2 linked regions of the Variovorax paradoxus genome follow. The protein of the gene in region 1 interacts with the protein of each later gene in a pairwise test. Links are inferred from orthologs where the notes say so. Each region holds a gene or a part of one and is shown in the gene's direction. Other genes may lie near its edges. The genes, in order: secD and pheT.

Region 1 (8,354 bases):
GATTGCAGAGAGCCTGCATGCCGAGGGCGCGAAGAAGGTCGTGATCGTCACGGACGAGCCCGAGAAGTACGAGGGCGTGAACATCCCTGGCGACCATGTGCAGGTGAAGCATCGCGACCTGCTCGACGAGATCCAGCGCGAGTTCCGCGCCATCCCGGGCACGACGGCCATCATCTACGACCAGACCTGCGCCACCGAGAAGCGCCGCCGCCGCAAGCGCGGCACCGCCGTCGATCCGGCCAAGCGCGTGGTCATCAACGAGCTGGTGTGCGAAGGCTGCGGCGACTGCAGCGTGCAGAGCAACTGCCTGAGCGTCGAGCCGCTGGAGACCGAATTCGGCCGCAAGCGCACCATCAACCAGAGCAGCTGCAACAAGGACATGAGCTGCCTGAAGGGCTTCTGCCCGAGCTTCGTCTCGGTGGAAGGCGGCCAGCTCAAGAAGAAGAGCAAGAGCAAGGGCGCGACGCCGGCCGAGTTCGGTCTGCTCGCCGACCCCGCGATTCCGTCGCTGGCGGGCGGCAAGGTCTGGGGCGTGGTGGTGGCGGGCGTCGGCGGTACCGGCGTCATCACCATCGGCCAGCTGCTGGGCATGGCCGCGCACATCGAGGCCAAGGGCATCGTCACGCAGGACGCGGCCGGCCTGGCGCAGAAGGGCGGCGCCACCTGGAGCCACGTGCTCATCGGCGACACGCAGGACGACATCCGCACCACCCGCGTGGGCACGGCGGCGGCCGACCTGATCCTGGCCTGCGACCCGCTGGTCACGGTGAACGCCGAGACCATGGCGCGCATGCGCGAAGGCCGCACCCACGTCGCGTTGAACAGCCACAGCTCGCCGACCGCCGCCTTCGTGCGCAACGCCAACTGGCAGAACCCCGAAGACGCCTGTGCCGCCGAGATCGCGCGCGCCGTGGGCGTTGACGGACTGGGCACCTTCGACGCCGATGCCGCCGCCACCACGCTGATGGGCGACACCATCTACGTGAACCCGATGATCCTGGGCTACGCCTGGCAGAAGGGCTGGATCCCGCTGGCACACGAGTCGCTGATGCGCGCCATCGAGCTGAACGCTGTGGCCGTCGAGAACAACAAGACCGCCTTCGAGTGGGGCCGCCAGGCGGCGGTGCGGCCGGACGAGCTGCAGAAGCGCGTGCGTCCGGGCCAGGTCGTGGAGTTCAAGAAGCGCGAGACGGTCGACAGCCTCGTGGCGCGCCGCGCCGAGTTCCTCACCGGCTACCAGAATGCCGCCTACGCCGAGGAATACAGGCAGTTCGTCGGCAAGGTGCGTCAGGCCGAGGCAGCCACCGGCAAGAGCACCGCGCTGACCGAGGCCGTGGCCCGCTACCTGTTCAAGCTGATGGCGTACAAGGACGAGTACGAAGTCGCGCGGCTGCACACCGACCGCACTTTCCTCGACCGCGTCGAGGGCATGTTCGAGGGTGACTACAAGCTCAACTACCACCTGGCGCCGCCCCTCCTGGCGAAGAAGAACGCCAAGGGCCAGCTGCAGAAGCAGAAGTTCGGCCCCTGGATGCTCACGGGCTTCAGCTTCCTGGCCAAGCTGAAGGGCCTGCGCGGCACGGCGCTCGACGTGTTCGGCCGCACCGAGGAGCGCAGGACCGAGCGTGCGCTGATCGGCGAATACCGCGCCAGCATCGAGGAAGTGATCGGCGCGCTGCGTGCCGACAACCACGCGCTGGCGCTGGAGATCGCGGCGCTGCCCGAGCAGATCCGCGGCTACGGCCACGTGAAGGAACGCAACCTGGCCGCGGCGCGCACCCGCTGGAGCGAGCTCATGACCAAGTGGCGCAACCCGCAGGCGCAGCGCGCGGCAGCCTGATCTTTTCAAGGCATCTGCAGGCACAACGGGCGTCCATCGGACGCCCGTTGCTATTTAAAACGTAGCAAAGTTCCGGCCGGACGAAAACCCGGAAAGCCCTCCCCGCTGCGCCGGATAAGCGCGTGGAGCGGTCATCCGCGACGAATACAATGCCCGGTGCTGTGCGCGGCCAGGCCCCGCCGCGCTTTGACTCGCAGTCCGCATCCCACGCGGTCGCTAGCCCCAAGGAACCGCGGACGCCGTCCGCGCTCCCATCGTTTTCTCTTCCCATTGCTGGAGACTCTCTTGTTCATTTCCTCTGCTTTCGCCCAGACCGCGCCTGCTGCAGCCGGCGGCGGCGACATGATGTCCTCGCTCGGCAGCATGCTGCCCCTCGTGCTGATGTTCGTGGTGCTGTATTTCGTCATGATCCGGCCCCAGATGAAGCGCCAGAAGGAAGCCCGCGCCATGATCGAGGCGCTGGCCAAGGGCGACGAAGTCGCCACCGCTGGCGGCGTGCTCGGCAAGATCACCTCGCTGAGCGACCAGTACCTCGGCCTCGAGATCGCCAACGGCGTCGAGATCAAGATCCAGCGCAGCGCCGTCGTCCAGGTCCTGCCCAAGGGCGCCGTCAAGTAAAAGCGTGAGCTGAACCTTGCGCTTTGCGGCGCAGGGCCCCAATTCACGCGGTGTTCCATCTCTGAAAAGTTTGAGAAAAAGCGCCCGCTCATGAACCGTTACCCGGTCTGGAAGTACACGATCATCGTGATCGTGTTGCTCGTGGGGCTCATCTACGCCCTGCCCAATTTCTTCGGTGAGGCGCCTGCGGTGCAGGTGTCGGCGGCCAAGACGACCGCCAAGGTCGACGCCGCCACCCAGACCCGGGTCGAGGAGGCGCTCAAGGCCGCCAACCTGACGCCCGACCTGATCACGCTCGACGGCGGCTCGCTGCGCGCGCGCTTCGTCAACTCGCAGGACCAGCTCGCGGGCCGCGATGTGATCCAGCGTGCGCTGGTGCCCGACAGCAACGACCCGTCGTACACGGTGGCACTGAACCTGCTGTCGCGCTCGCCCAAGTGGCTGACCGCGCTGCATGCCTTCCCCATGTACCTGGGCCTCGACCTGCGCGGCGGCGTCGACTTCCTGCTGCAGGTGGACATGAAGGGCGCGATCGACAAGAAGGCCGAGTCCTTCGCGAGCGACCTGCGCACCACCTTCCGCGACAAGGGCATCCGCGGCACGCAGGTGAACCGCAACGGCCAGACCGTCGAGGTGAGCTTCCGCGACGCCGCCGCCCTCGAGGCGGCCAAGCGTCTCATCCAGGACCAGTTCACCGACCTGAGCACCACCGACAGCCAGGACGGAAGCACCTGGCGCCTGGTGGCCAGCATCAAGCCCGAAGCCGCGCGCCGCCTGCAGGACGCCGCGCTCAAGCAGAACATCACCACGCTGCACAACCGCATCAACGAACTCGGAGTGGCCGAGCCGGTGATCCAGCAGCAGGGCCTGGACCGCATCGTCGTGCAGTTGCCCGGCGTGCAGGACACGGCCAAGGCCAAGGAAATCCTGGGCCGCACCGCCACGCTCGAAATGCGCCTGGTCGACGAGAGCGCCGAAGGCCGCTCGGCCGAACTCAGCGGCGGACCCGTGCCCTTCGGCTCCGAGAAATTCCTCGACCGCCAGGGCCGCCCGGTGATCGTGAAGAAGCAGGTGCTCGTGACCGGCGAGAACCTCACCGACGCGCAGCCCGGCTTCGACCAGCAGAGCAACCAGCCCAAGGTCGACCTGACCATGGACGCCAAGGGCGGCCGCATCATGCGCGACGTCAGCCGCGAGAACTACAAGAAGCGCATGGCCATGCTGATCTTCGAGAAGGGCAAGGGCGAAGTGCTCACGGCTCCCTCGATCAACGGCGAACTGGGCAACCGCTTCCAGGTGTCGGGCTCGATGACCGTGGTCGAGGCCAACGACCTCGCGCTGCTGCTGCGCGCCGGCTCGCTCGCCGCGCCGATGGAGATCATCCAGGAACGCACCATCGGTCCGAGCCTGGGTGCCGACAACATCGAGAAGGGCTTCAAGAGCGTGATGTACGGCTTCCTGGCCATCATGGTCTTCATGTGCATCTACTACGCGCTGTTCGGCCTGTTCTCGTCGATCGCGCTGGCCGTGAACCTGATGCTGCTGGTGTCGATCCTCTCGATGCTGCAAGCCACCCTCACGCTCCCCGGCATCGCCGCCATGGCGCTCGCCATCGGCGTGGCGATCGACTCCAACGTGCTGATCAACGAGCGCGTGCGCGAGGAACTGCGCAACGGTGCGTCGCCGCAGGCGGCCATCCACGCCGGCTACGAACGCGCCTGGGGCACCATCCTGGACTCCAACGTGACCACGCTCATCGCCGGCATCGCCTTGCTGGCCTTCGGCTCGGGTCCGGTGCGCGGCTTCGCCGTGGTGCATTGCATCGGCATCGTCACCTCGATGTTCTCGGCCGTGTTCTTCTCGCGTGGCCTCGTGAACTTCTGGTACGGCCAGAAGAAGAAGCTCAAGACGGTGTCGATCGGCACGGTCTGGCGGCCGACGGCCGACGGCTCGACCGCGGTCACCAAATAAAGGTCGAGGACAAGCGTCATGGAATTCTTCCGCATCCACAAGACCATCCCGTTCATGCGCCACGCGCTGGTGCTGAACATCGTCTCCTTCGCCACCTTCGCGCTGGCGGTGTTCTTCCTGTTCCATCGCGGCCTGCACCTGTCGGTCGAGTTCACCGGCGGCACCGTGATGGAGGTCGCGTACAAGCAGTCGGCCGACATCGGCAAGGTGCGCGACGCCATCGGCAAGCTCGGCTACCCGGACGTCCAGGTGCAGAGCTACGGCTCCTCCGAGAACATCCAGATCCGCCTGCCGGCCCAGAAGGGCATGAGCTCCGACCAGCAGAGCGCGCAGGTCATGCAGGCGCTGAAGTCGGTCGACGAGTCGGCCACGCAGCGCGGCATCGAGGTCGTCGGCCCGCAGGTCGGCGAAGAGCTCACCACCAACGGCCTGAAGGCGCTGGGCATGGTGGTGGTCGGCATCATGATCTACCTGGCGTTCCGCTTCGAGTGGAAGTTCGCGCTGGCGACCGTGCTGGCCAACCTGCACGACGTGGTGATCATCCTGGGCTTCTTCGCCTTCTTCCAGTGGGAGTTTTCGCTGGCGGTGCTGGCGGCGGTGCTGGCGGTGCTGGGCTACTCGGTGAACGAGTCGGTCGTGATCTTCGACCGGATCCGCGAGAACTTCCGCCGCTACCGGAAGATGACGACCACCGAGATCATCGACAACGCGATCACCTCGACCATCAGCCGGACCATCATCACCCACGGTTCCACCCAGCTGGTGGTGCTCTCGATGTTCTTCTTCGGCGGGCCGACGCTGCACTACTTCGCACTGGCGCTGACCATCGGCATCTGCTTCGGCATCTACTCCTCGTGCTTCGTGGCCGCAGCCATCGCCATGTGGCTGGGCATCAAGCGCGAAGACCTCGTCAAGGGCGGCCCGACCAAGCGCGACGGCGAATCCGAGGACGATCCCAACGCCGGCGCCGTGGTCTGAGGAATACTGGATACTTCAGGTTTAAACAGAGCGGTGGCGGCCATGCCGCGCCGCGGTTCGCATGCAACGCCGGGCACTCTCCACACTTGTGCGGTTGGGCATCCCGATGCAAGCTCTCGGTTGTTGCTGACGAATCGAATATCCAGGTCTTCCCGACTTTTCAATGAGCATTGCGCGGTCCGCCTCTTCCTTGCAGCTCGCACGCGAGACGCGTGAGCGTTTCGTATCGGCCACGGAAGGCGCGATCGCGCCACTGGCCCGTTTGATCCGGGACCGCCTGACGGCCCTGTCCTCCGAGGCGGGCAATGCCCGCGCCATGCAGGAACATCGCGACGACTTCGTCGCCTTCCACGGCCAAGCCACCCAGTGGGTAACCCTCGCGCAGAACGGCTGGCGAAAGGCGCTGGGAACCGCGGCCGTCGGTGCTTCGGGCACGTCTTCGGCGTTGCGCCTCGAGCTGATCGGCGACGAGGTGGTCGAGAGCAACATTCTTTCGTCTCGCCTGGCGCAGATGATCCACGACAAGGCCAGCTTCGAGCTCAGCGACCTGCGCCTGCGCATCCAGCACCTCGAAGGCACGACCGAGCTCGATGCCAAGGACGTGCTCAAGCCTGAGACGCTCGCCAAGCTGCTGGTCGAGCAGTGGCTGGCGGCCGGTTTGAGCCGCGGGCTCTGGACTCGCGTGCAGGACACCGTGCAGCAGGGGTTGGTAGAGGTAGTGGTCAAGGCCTACCAGAGCGCCAATGCCTTCCTGATCGCCAACGGCGTGATGGAGGAAATCGATCTCAAGAGCTTCGTGCGCCGCACCGGCAATGCCAGCGGCGCGTCCACGGGCTCGGCAGCGTCCGCCAGCGTGCCGATGGACAGCGGCATGTCTGCCGGCCCGCACAGCGCGCAGCGCGCCGGCTTCGGCTTCGATGGGCACCAAGCCGCGTCGATGCCGGGTGGGGCGTCCAGCGCGACCACCACCGGTGGATCGCCGCTCATGGTCGCGCGGCAGCGCGCGCAGAACGCGCTGATGAATCTCAAGCGCTTCGTCACCGCGCGCATCGGCGGCGATGCCGGCGGCCCGTCCGTGCCCATGGCCGCCGACGGCCGTGCCACGGGAGGCGGCACCGGTGCGGGTGGTACGGCCAGCCAGGGTCCGGGCAGTGCGGCGCCGCGTGTCTTCTCGCGCACCTTCGCTGGTGCCATTGCGGATGCCGAGGTCGCTTACCGCATGGCCGCCACGCAGTACATGGACGGCAACGGCGAGCAGGCCACGCTGATCCAGCAGACCGCGGTCGACCTGCGCAGGCGCACCGCCGAACTCAAGAAGCGCGCACCCACCACCGCCGACAAGGCGACGGTCGAGATCGTCGCGCTGATGTTCCAGGCGATCCTGGCCGAGGAGCGCATTCCGTTCTCCGCCCGCGTCTGGTTCGCGCGCCTGCAGATGCCCGTGCTGCGCGTGGCCATCGCCGAGCCGGAGTTCTTCGGCACCCTGCAGCACCCTGCGCGCATGCTGATCGACCGCATGGGATCGTGCGTCATGGGCTTCGATGCCGCGGCCATCTCGGGCAGTGCCCTCGAAAACGAGATCAAGCGCGTGGTGCAGGTGATCGAGCAGTACCCGGAAACGGGCCAGCGCGTGTTCAAGCTGGTGTTCGACGAATTCGTCGCCTTCCTCAACCGCTACCTGACGCAGAGCGACACCACGCAGCGCGTGATGAGCGTGGCGCAGCAGGTGGAGCAGAAGGAGACGATGGCGATCCAGTACACCATCGAGTTGCGCAAGATGCTCAACGACATGCCGGTGCGCGACGAGATCCGCGAATTCCTGTTCAAGGTCTGGGCCGAAGTGCTGGCCATCGCCGCGCTGCGCTACGGCGCGCAGGGCGAGCAGACCGTCATGCTCAAGCGCGTGGCCTCCGAACTGGTCTGGGCCGCAAGCGCCAAGCCCAACCGCACCGACCGCGCTCGCGTGATCCAGGACCTGCCGCAACTGCTGCAGCGCCTGCGCCAGGGCATGGCGTTGCTGGGCATCGTCGACGAGCCGCAGGAAGCGCACATCAAGACCATCGGCGCCACGCTGTCCGACGCGTTCATGTCGAAGACCGAGGCGATTCCGCAGGCCAAGATCGAAGCCATGGCCGAGCGGCTGACGCATCTGGAAGATTTCGTGAGCGACGTGAGCGGCTCCGCCGACCTGCCGCTGGACGCCCACAGCATCGAGCTGCTGCTGGGCGTGGATGCCGCATCCATCGAGGTCATTCCCGACGCTGCAGGCACCAAGGTGTCCGAGGACATGCTGGCCTGGGCGCACGAGCTGCAGGTGGGCAACTGGTTCATGCTGGACCACAACGACCGCGTGAGCCAGGTCCAGTTCGTCTGGCGCAGCGATCGCAAGCAACTGCACCTGTTCGCGTCTGCGGACGGACGCAGCTTCCTGATCCAGGCAGGGCGGCTCGCCGCCTACCTGCAGGCTGGCCTGCTGGTGCCGGCCGAGGAAGAGACGCTCACGGTGCGCGCCACGCGCGAAGCGCTGGCCAAGCTCGATGCGAACCCCGAGCGGCTGCTGAACTAGCCCGCCCCGCCACCGGGTCAGTGGGCCACGCGGCCTTCGCGACTCTCGCAGAGTTCGTCGAGGACCAGCGCATCGGGCTCGATGCCGGTGCTCCAATGCACCATCAATACGATGATCTTGAGTTCGTCGATCGCGACCGGGTCGCCCGGCGCGGCCATCGCCCGTTCGACGACGATCTCGCGCATGCCGCAGGGCAATACGTCCGAGGACTCGAGGAAGCGGATGAAGCCGAGGCATTCGGCGCCCAGGTGTTCCTGCTCGGCCTGCGAGTAGACCCGCATGGAGCCCGCCGATTGAGGAAGGGCCGGCTCGGATGCGCCGCGCAGCGTGACCGTGGCGCTCGCCTCGTCGTCGGCGTTGCGCTCGATCTGCATGCCTTGC
Region 2 (8,543 bases), 3.9 Mb from region 1 along the record:
CGACGACCTCGTGCTGCGCTTCCGGCCGAGCTTCTTCCCGTTCACCGAACCCAGCGCCGAGATCGACATCCAATTCCAGACCGGACCCCTGGCCGGCCGCTGGCTCGAGGTGTCGGGTTCCGGCCAGGTGCATCCGAACGTCGTCCGCAACATGGGTCTCGACCCGGAGCGCTACATCGGCTTTGCCTTTGGCATGGGCCCCGACCGTCTCACGATGCTGCGCTATGGCGTGAACGACCTTCGCCTCTTCTTCGACGGCGACCTGCGTTTTCTTTCGCAGTTCCAGTAAGCCGCAGGCACCCATCCATAGATAAAAAACAGATCGAGATCGAAGAGATGCAATTCCCGGAATCCTGGCTGCGCGAGTTCTGCAACCCGCCGCTCGACAGCGCCGCATTGGCCGAAACCCTCACGATGGGTGGTTTCGAGGTCGAAGAGCGCCGTCCGGTGGCGCCGCCTTTCACGCGCATCGTGGTCGGCGAAATCAAGGAAGCCGTGCAGCACCCGAACGCAGATCGCCTGCGCGTCTGCCAGGTCGACGCGGGGCAGGGTGCTCTGCTGAACATCGTGTGCGGTGCGCCCAATGCGCGCGTCGGCATCAAGGTGCCGTGCGCGCTCGTCGGCGCGGAACTGCCGCCGGGCGAAGACGGCAAGCCCTTCCTCATCAAACTCGGCAAGCTGCGCGGCGTCGAAAGCCAGGGCATGCTGTGCTCGGCGCGAGAGCTGCACCTGAGCGAAGATCATGGCGGGCTGCTCGAGCTCGCATCCGATGCGCCGATCGGCGCCGATGTGCGCGAGGTGCTCAAGCTCGATGACTCGCTGCTCACGCTCAAGCTCACGCCCAACCTGGCGCATGGACTCAGCGTGTACGGTGTGGCGCGCGAACTGTCGGCGCTCACCGGCGCACCGCTCAAGACGCCGGCCATCGCACCGGTGGCAACGTCGTTCTCCGATGTGCTGCCTGTCAAGGTCGAAGCCCCCGAACTCTGCGGCCGTTTCTCAGGCCGCATCGTGCGCGGCGTGGACACCAAGGTTGCCACGCCGGGCTGGATGGTCGAGCGCCTCGCGCGCTGCGGCCAGCGCAGCGTCACCCCGCTGGTCGACATCTCGAACTACGTGATGTTCGAGTACGGTCAGCCCAGCCACATCTTCGACCTCGACAAGATCCACGGCGGCCTCACCGTGCGTTGGGGCAAGGCGGGCGAACAGCTCAAGCTGCTCAACGGCACCACCATCACCGTCGACGACAAGGTCGGCGTGATCGCGGACGACCGCGAAGTCGAATCGCTCGCGGGCATCATGGGTGGCGATGCAACCTCCGTGTCCGACGACACGCGCAACATCTACGTCGAGGCCGCCTTCTGGTGGCCCGAAGCCGTGCAAGGTCGTTCGCGCCGCTTCAACTTCTCCACCGATGCGGGCCATCGCTTCGAGCGCGGCGTCGATCCGAGCCGCACGGTGCAGATCATCGAGCGCATCACGCAACTCATCGTCGAGGTCTGCGGCGGCCAGGCCGGCACGATCGACGACCAGAAACTGCATGTGCCCGAAGCCTCGCCCGTCACGCTTCGCGTGGCGCGTGCTTCGCGCGTGATCGGCATGCCGCTGACGCAGGCGCAGTGCGCGGATGCGCTCGGCCGCCTCGGTTTCTCGATCACCGAAGGCGAAGGCACGCTGACCGTCGCACCGCCGCCGCACCGCTTCGACCTGTTGATCGAAGAAGACCTGATCGAGGAGGTTGCGCGCCTGATCGGCTTCAACAACCTGCCGACCGTTGCACCGCTCGCGCCCATCACCGCCCGCGTGCGGCCCGAGGCGCAGCGCAGCCGGTTCGCTGTGCGTCGCAGCATCGCCGCGCTGGGCTACCAGGAAACGATCAACTTCAGCTTCGTGGAAGCGCATTGGGAGCAGGACCTGGCGGGCAACACTGACCCCGTCAAGCTGCTGAATCCCATCGCAAGCCAGATGAGCGTCATGCGCTCGTCGCTTCTCGGCTCTCTGCTGCAGGTGCTCAAGTTCAACCTCGACCGCAAGGCGCCACGCGTGCGCGTGTTCGAGCTGGGCCGGGTGTTCATGCGCGACGACAGCGTTGCGACCACCGACAGCACCGTGCGCGGCATCGACCAGCCGATGCGCGTGGCCGGGCTCGCCTGGGGCGATGCCGATGAGGCGCGCTGGGACGGCAAGTCGCAGCGCATCGACTTCTACGACGTCAAGGGCGATGTCGAGGCGTTGCTGTCACCGCTTGTGCCGACCTTCGAGGCGGCCGAGCATCCCGCGCTGCATCCCGGGCGTTCTGCGCGTGTGCTGGTCGACGGAAAGGCCATCGGCTTCGTCGGCGAGCTGCATCCGCGGTGGCGCCAGAAGTGGGACTTCGCGCAACCGCCGGTGCTGTTCGAACTAGACCTCGATGCCGTCATCGCGCGTCCCGTGCCTGTGGCAAAGCCGGTGCCCAAACACCAGGCCGTGGAGCGGGACATTGCCGTCGTCGTGGCCGAGGCCGTGACGCACGACGCACTCATGCACGCCATTCGCGGTGCGACTGCTGCCACGGGTCTGCTGCGCGACGCGACGCTGTTCGACATCTATCGTCCGCAGCCATTGCGCGACGGCGCCGTGGCCGCGCCCGGTGCACTGGCGCAAGGCGAGAAGAGCATGGCGGTGCGCCTGAGCTTCCAGAGCGACAGCGGCACGTTGACGGACGAGCAGGTCGAACCCGCTGTGCGTGCGATCGTCGAACAACTGGGCGCCCAGGTCGGCGGCCGCTTGAGGGGGTGATGAGAATGAACGCTGCCGAATTCACGCTCGAGGCTCTCGAGACGCCTGCGCTCACCAAGGCGCATCTGGCCGACCTGCTGTTCGAGCAGATCGGCTTGAACAAGCGTGAGTCCAAGGACATGGTCGAAGCGTTCTTCGAGCTCGTGGCAAACAGCCTCATCGAAGGCACCGACGTGAAGATTTCCGGCTTCGGCAACTTCCAGATTCGCGTCAAGGCACCGCGGCCGGGGCGCAATCCGCGCACCGGCGAGGCCATTCCGATCGGCGAGCGCCGCGTGGCCACTTTCCACGCGAGCGCCAAGCTGAAGGAACAGATCCAGGGAAGCGCCGAGCAGGGCGCCGCGCCGGAAGTCGAGTGGAGCCTGGGCGCCGAATAGTGCTTGGTGCTGTGCGCCTGCGTGGAGTAATCTCTAAGGTTTCCCGCGCACGGTCTTGATTTCAATGGAGAAAACGCTCCCGCCGATTCCTGTCAAACGCTACTTCACCATTGGTGAGGTCGGCGAACTCTGTGGCGTCAAGCCCCACGTGCTTCGCTATTGGGAGCAGGAGTTCACGCAGCTGCGCCCCATGAAGCGGCGCGGCAACCGCCGCTATTACCAGCATCACGAGGTGCTGATGATCCGTCGCATCCGCGATCTGCTCTACGACCAGGGCTTCACCATCAGCGGCGCGCGCAACAAGCTGCAGGAATTGGTGCAAGGCGATCGCGATCGCCGCAAGGCTGGCGAGGTGCCGCTCGAAGGAATGGAAGCCATCGAGATCGACCAGGAAGAATTCGACGCGGCCATCGTGCAGGACTCGCCCGAACCGGTCCACGTGAGCACGGAAAAGGCCGTCCGGGAACCTGACCTGTCCCAGTTGTTGCACTTGCGCCGCGAACTCTTTGAAATTCGTGAGCTGTTGACTGTCGGACGCTGAATTTCAACGGCTATAATCGAGAGCTTCGGTGTGTGGCGCAGCCTGGTAGCGCACTTGCATGGGGTGCAAGGGGTCGAAGGTTCGAATCCTTTCACACCGACCAAAAACAAGAAATGAAATCAACGGCTTAGGTCCACAAGACCTAAGCCGTTTTTCTTTGTGCGGGTGGTTGGCAGGCCTTCTTCGGTCGTGCCCAAGCGACCGCGACGCCGAGCTTTCGGTGTGCAACATCCGCGTGTGCCGTCTTTCATCCTGCCTATCTTCCGAATGAAGATTGCCAACCCCCCACCCGAAGCGATTCGCGGCACCATGAACTCCTCGACGCATTCCAAGGAGAACATTCATGAAGGTACTCAGGCAAATCATCGGCGGTGCGATTTCCGTTGCCGGCGCGGTCGTGCTCGTGGCACAGCACGTCTGATCGGACATTCGTCCAATGGCGCGTCGGGCCCTCGAAGCGGACAGTACGGGTTCTCCCATTCCTCCCGTCACTTCCGCAAGAAAGCCCTCATGAAAACCATCCAGCGCTTCAAGCTCGCCGCCGCTGCCGCCGTCATCGGCCTGTCGTTCTCCGCCGTTGCCGCAACGGCTGCAACACCCGTCGCGCCCGACACCTCCAGGCCCAGCGTCGTGATCGTCCACGGCGCCTTCGCCGACGGTTCCGACTGGGCCAAGGTGATTCCACTGCTACAGGCCAAGGGTGTGCACGTGGTGGCGGTGCAGAACCCGCTGACCTCGCTCGAGGACGACGTGGCCGCGGCCAAACGCGCGATCGATGCGCAGCCGGGCGAGGTCGTGCTGGTCGGCCATTCCTGGGGCGGCTCGGTCATCACGGAGGCGGGTGCGAACGACAAGGTCGCCTCGCTGGTCTATGTGGCCGCCTTCGCGCCCGATGCGGGCCAGACCTCCGCGGAACTCGGTAAGGACTATCCGCCCGCGCCAGGCTCGGCGCACATCGTGGCCGACGCTTCCGGCTTCCTGTCGCTCACGAAGGAAGGCATGAGCCGGCATTTTGCGCAGGACCTGCCGGCCTCGGCCACGGCGGTGATGACGGCCACGCAAGGCCCGATCCTGGGCAAGTCCTTCGAGCAGAAGCTGCCCATCGCGGCCTGGAAGACCAAGCCTTCGTGGTATCTGGCCGCCACGTCCGACCACATGATCCAGCCGGCGCTGCAGATCGAGATGGCGAAGAAGATCGGCGCGCATCTCACACGCGTGAACAGCAGCCACGTGCCGCAGCAGTCGCAGCCGGCCAAGGTGGCCGAGGTGATCCTGGACGCTGTGCGTCAATCCAAGTAAGGTCCCACGTGCCGGCGGCGGGCGCTCCGTCGCGGCACGCTCTTCACTTCGCCGTCGTTTCCCGTGCAGCCTCCTTCTCCGATCCAGGTCTTCGACGCCATCCGCGCGCTTGCATTCGTCGGCGATCTCAGCATGGGACAGCCGATCGACCAGTCGGTGCGCACCGCGTGGCTCGCGTCGCGCCTAGCGGCAGCGACCGGTGGCGACGAGGCGGTGCAGGGGCACGCGGCATGCGCGTCGCTCCTGCGTTGGTCGGGCTGCACCGCGAACGCGCCCGAATTCTCCGATCTGCTGGGCGACGACGTGGGCGGCCGGCGCGCCATGCTCGCGACCGCATCCGCGCGCGCGGCAGCAGACTTCGCGGGCTCGATCAGCCCGCTGGCCGAGATCCACTGCGAAGTGTCCGGCGACATCGCGCGCACGTTGGGCATGCCCGCGGCCGTGGAACTGCCGCTGCGCCACATGTTCGAAACCTTCGACGGGCAGGGCAAGCCGCTGGGCCTCGAGGCCGCGCGCATTCCCGCCGAGGTGTTCATCGTCACCGTGGCGGGCGACCTCGAGATCTTCTCGCGCGTGCACGGGCTGAACAATGCGTTGCGCTACATCGCGGAGCGCGCCGACGCGCGTTATCCGGCGTTCCTCGTCGACGCTGCGCAGCGCCACGCGGTCGACTGGCTGCACATGCTGGAGCAGGGTGCGTCCACCGAACCGATGCCCACGCCCGTCGCGCTGCGCGACATCACCGCGCCGCTCGAACTCATCGCCGATGTGATCGATCTCAAGCTGCCATGGATGACGGGTTACTCGCGCCGCGTGGCCGAAGCTGCGCAACGCTGTGCGGCAGGGCTGGGGCTCGATGCGGCGCAGCAGCAGCGCATCTACCGCGCGGGGCTCATCCACGGCATCGGCCGCGCGTCGGTGCCCAATGCGGTCTGGGATTCGCCCGGCGTACGCAGCGAGGCCGATGCCGAGCGCCTGCGCCTCGTGCCCTATTGGACCGAGCGTGCGGCGCGACGCATCGACACGCTTCGCGACGAGGCTGGCATCGCATCCTTCGTCGACGAGCGGCTCGACGGCTCGGGCTTCTTCCGCGGCGTAAAGGGCGCGGCCATCGACACCGAAGGCCGCGTGCTGGCCGCTGCCGCGCACTGGGTGGCGCTGCGCACCGCGCGGCCCGGCAAGCCTGCGCTGACGGAGGTCGAGTCGATCGCGGCGTTGCGCGCGGAAAGCGATGGCGGCCGGCTCGACGCGCAAGCCGTCGCCTTGCTCACCGGCCATCCGCAACCTGCCGCCGAGGCGTCGTCCGCCGATGCAGCTGCGCTGCTGTCGGGCCGCGAAGTCGAGGTGCTCGGCCGCATCAGCCTCGGCGAAAGCAACAAGGAAGCGGCAAGGTCGCTCGGCATCAGCCCGAGCACCGTGCGCGCCCATCTCGAGAACATCTTCCGCAAGCTCGGCTGCACCACGCGCGCCGCCGCCACGCTGAAGGCGATGACGCTCGGGTTGCTCTGACGCCCGGTGCGCGGCCGTGCCGCATCATTGAGCCGCCGCCACCGCCTCTTCGAGGAAGTCGAGCCGGTCCTGTCCCCAGAAGAGTTCACCGCGGTACACGTACGACGGCGAACCGAAGACGCCCGCCGCCACCGCGCGATCGGTGAACGCGGCATAGGTCCGTGCGACTTCGCCGGTGGGCGCATCGCGCATCAGCGCGGGCGCGTCGAAACCGCAGTCCGTCACGATGCCTGCGAGCGTGTCTGCATCCGAGATGTCCTTCTCCTCGCACCACTGCGCGCGGAGGATCGCCTTGCAGAGCGGCACCACGTCATGCCCGCGGTCGGTGGCAGCGATGACGATGTGCGAGGCCAGCGTCGCATCGGGACACATGAACTTCGGGCTCGGGTTGACGTGGATGCCCAGCCGCTTGCACCAGCGCCGCAACTCGGCCACGCGGTATTGCTGCCGCTCGGGTGCGCGCAACGGCAGCAGGATGCCACCGGTGCGCGCATACACGGCGGGCAGGTCCACCGGCATGTAGCGCACCGTGACGCCATGCCGCCGCGCCAGCGCATCGAGGCGGTCGGCGCCCAGGTAGGCCCAGTCGGAGTTCATCCACAGGTAGCAGTCGATCGACTTCGCCATCGCGCCAGCCTCCTGAGTCATGGCGCAGCCTTGGCCAGCGGCTTCGGAATCGGTGCGAAGCGCTCGCTGCCGTGCATCTTGAAGGCGCTGATGCACGCCACCACGCCCAGCGCGCCGAGGTACCAGGCCACGTAGGCTGGATTGCCATCGCCCCGGGCCAGCAGCCAGGTCGCCATGATCGGCGCGAGCCCGCCGCCGATGGCGCCCGAGACCTGCACCGCCAGCGAGATGCCCGTGTAGCGCACCTCGGGCGGGAACTGGCTGGCAAACAGGCTGCCTTCGGGACCGTACAGGCAGGCATACACGACGCCGATGGCCATCACCGCCGCCACGTTGATCCAGAACACCTCGCGGGAGTGCAGGAAGTCGAAGAAGAGCGGAGCGCATGCCACGATGCCGACCGTTCCCAGCATGAACACCCACTTGTGGCCGATGCGGTCGCCCAGGATGCCGCACAGCGGCATCATCACCAGCGCCGCCACCGCGCCCCAGATGGTGGCGTCCAGCATCACGGTGCGCGCGATGCCGAGCGTGCCGGTGGCATAGGCCAGCGCGAAGGTCACCGTGGTGTAGAACCACGTCACCTCCGCCAGCCGCGCACCCACCACGACCAGCGTTTCGCGCGGGTACTTGCGCAGCACTTCCATCACCGGCAGCGCAACCTTCCTGCCGCGGGTCTCCATGCGCTCGAAGTCCGGCGATTCGGCCACCTTCACGCGGATGAACCAGCCCACCAGCAGCAGGATCACGCTGGCCACGAACGGAATGCGCCAGCCCCACGACAGCATGTCGGCCTCGGGCAGCTTCGCCACGGCGCCCATGGCCAGCGACGACAGGATCAGCCCCGGCGCCACGCCTGCCTGCGGCAGGCTGCCGAAGAAGCCCTTCTTGCCCGCCGGCGCATGCTCCACCGCCATCAGCACCGCGCCGCCCCATTCGCCGCCGACCGCAATGCCCTGCAGGAAGCGCATCAGCACCAGCAGCACGGCCGCCCAGTAGCCGATCTTCTCGTACGACGGGATCAGCCCGATCAGGATGGTCGGTACGCCCATCATCAGCAGCGTGATGAGCAGCATCGACTTGCGTCCCACCTTGTCGCCGAAGTGCCCGAACACGATGCCGCCCAGCGGCCGCGCGAAGAAGCCGACCGAGTAGGTGGCGAACGCGGCCATGGTGCCGGTGATCGGATCGAACGAGGGAAAGAAGATCTTGTTGAAGATCAGCGCCGCCGCCGTGCCGTAGAGGAAGAAGTCGTACCACTCGATGGTGGTGCCCATCATGCTGGCAAGGCCGGCCGTCACGTAGCCTTTCCGCGCCGCCCTTGTCTCGTCGCCCGTGGGGAGTTCCTGTGCGTTCATCATCTGTACCTCGTGCCGCGTTCAGCGCACCGCGGAAGGCATGGCCTTCGTCTG

What was found.
Region 2: the proteins of secD (region 1) and pheT interact in binary tests that used the Escherichia coli proteins (3 or more experiments, as listed by UniProt). The link is inferred for Variovorax paradoxus from one-to-one orthologs.

The regions. Positions count from the first base shown.
Region 1 is NZ_LR743507.1:301,325-309,678, reverse strand. What follows is about bases 2,121-4,988. They hold secD (protein translocase subunit SecD), read left to right. Parts: upstream 2,121-2,548; coding sequence 2,549-4,429; downstream 4,430-4,988. Other genes in these bases: secF (protein translocase subunit SecF), read left to right, coding at 4,448-4,988; yajC (preprotein translocase subunit YajC), read left to right, coding at 2,126-2,458. Outside these bases: AACL56_RS01510 (indolepyruvate ferredoxin oxidoreductase family protein), read left to right, coding at 1-1,840; more of secF, read left to right, coding at 4,989-5,407; AACL56_RS01490 (DUF1631 family protein), read left to right, coding at 5,571-7,973; AACL56_RS01485 (DUF494 family protein), read right to left, coding at 7,991-8,354. UniProt on the Escherichia coli protein: Part of the Sec protein translocase complex. Interacts with the SecYEG preprotein conducting channel. SecDF uses the proton motive force (PMF) to complete protein translocation after the ATP-dependent function of SecA.
Region 2 is NZ_LR743507.1:4,188,182-4,196,724, reverse strand. Bases 1-3,057 are described here. They hold pheT (phenylalanine--tRNA ligase subunit beta), read left to right. Parts: upstream 1-336; coding sequence 337-2,778; downstream 2,779-3,057. Other genes in these bases: AACL56_RS19485 (integration host factor subunit alpha), read left to right, coding at 2,784-3,057; pheS (phenylalanine--tRNA ligase subunit alpha), read left to right, coding at 1-289. Also shown: more of AACL56_RS19485, read left to right, coding at 3,058-3,155; AACL56_RS19480 (MerR family transcriptional regulator), read left to right, coding at 3,220-3,696; AACL56_RS19470 (alpha/beta fold hydrolase), read left to right, coding at 4,207-4,995; AACL56_RS19465 (HD domain-containing phosphohydrolase), read left to right, coding at 5,059-6,504; AACL56_RS19460 (2-hydroxychromene-2-carboxylate isomerase), read right to left, coding at 6,529-7,152; AACL56_RS19455 (MFS transporter), read right to left, coding at 7,149-8,492; AACL56_RS19450 (aldolase), read right to left, coding at 8,511-8,543.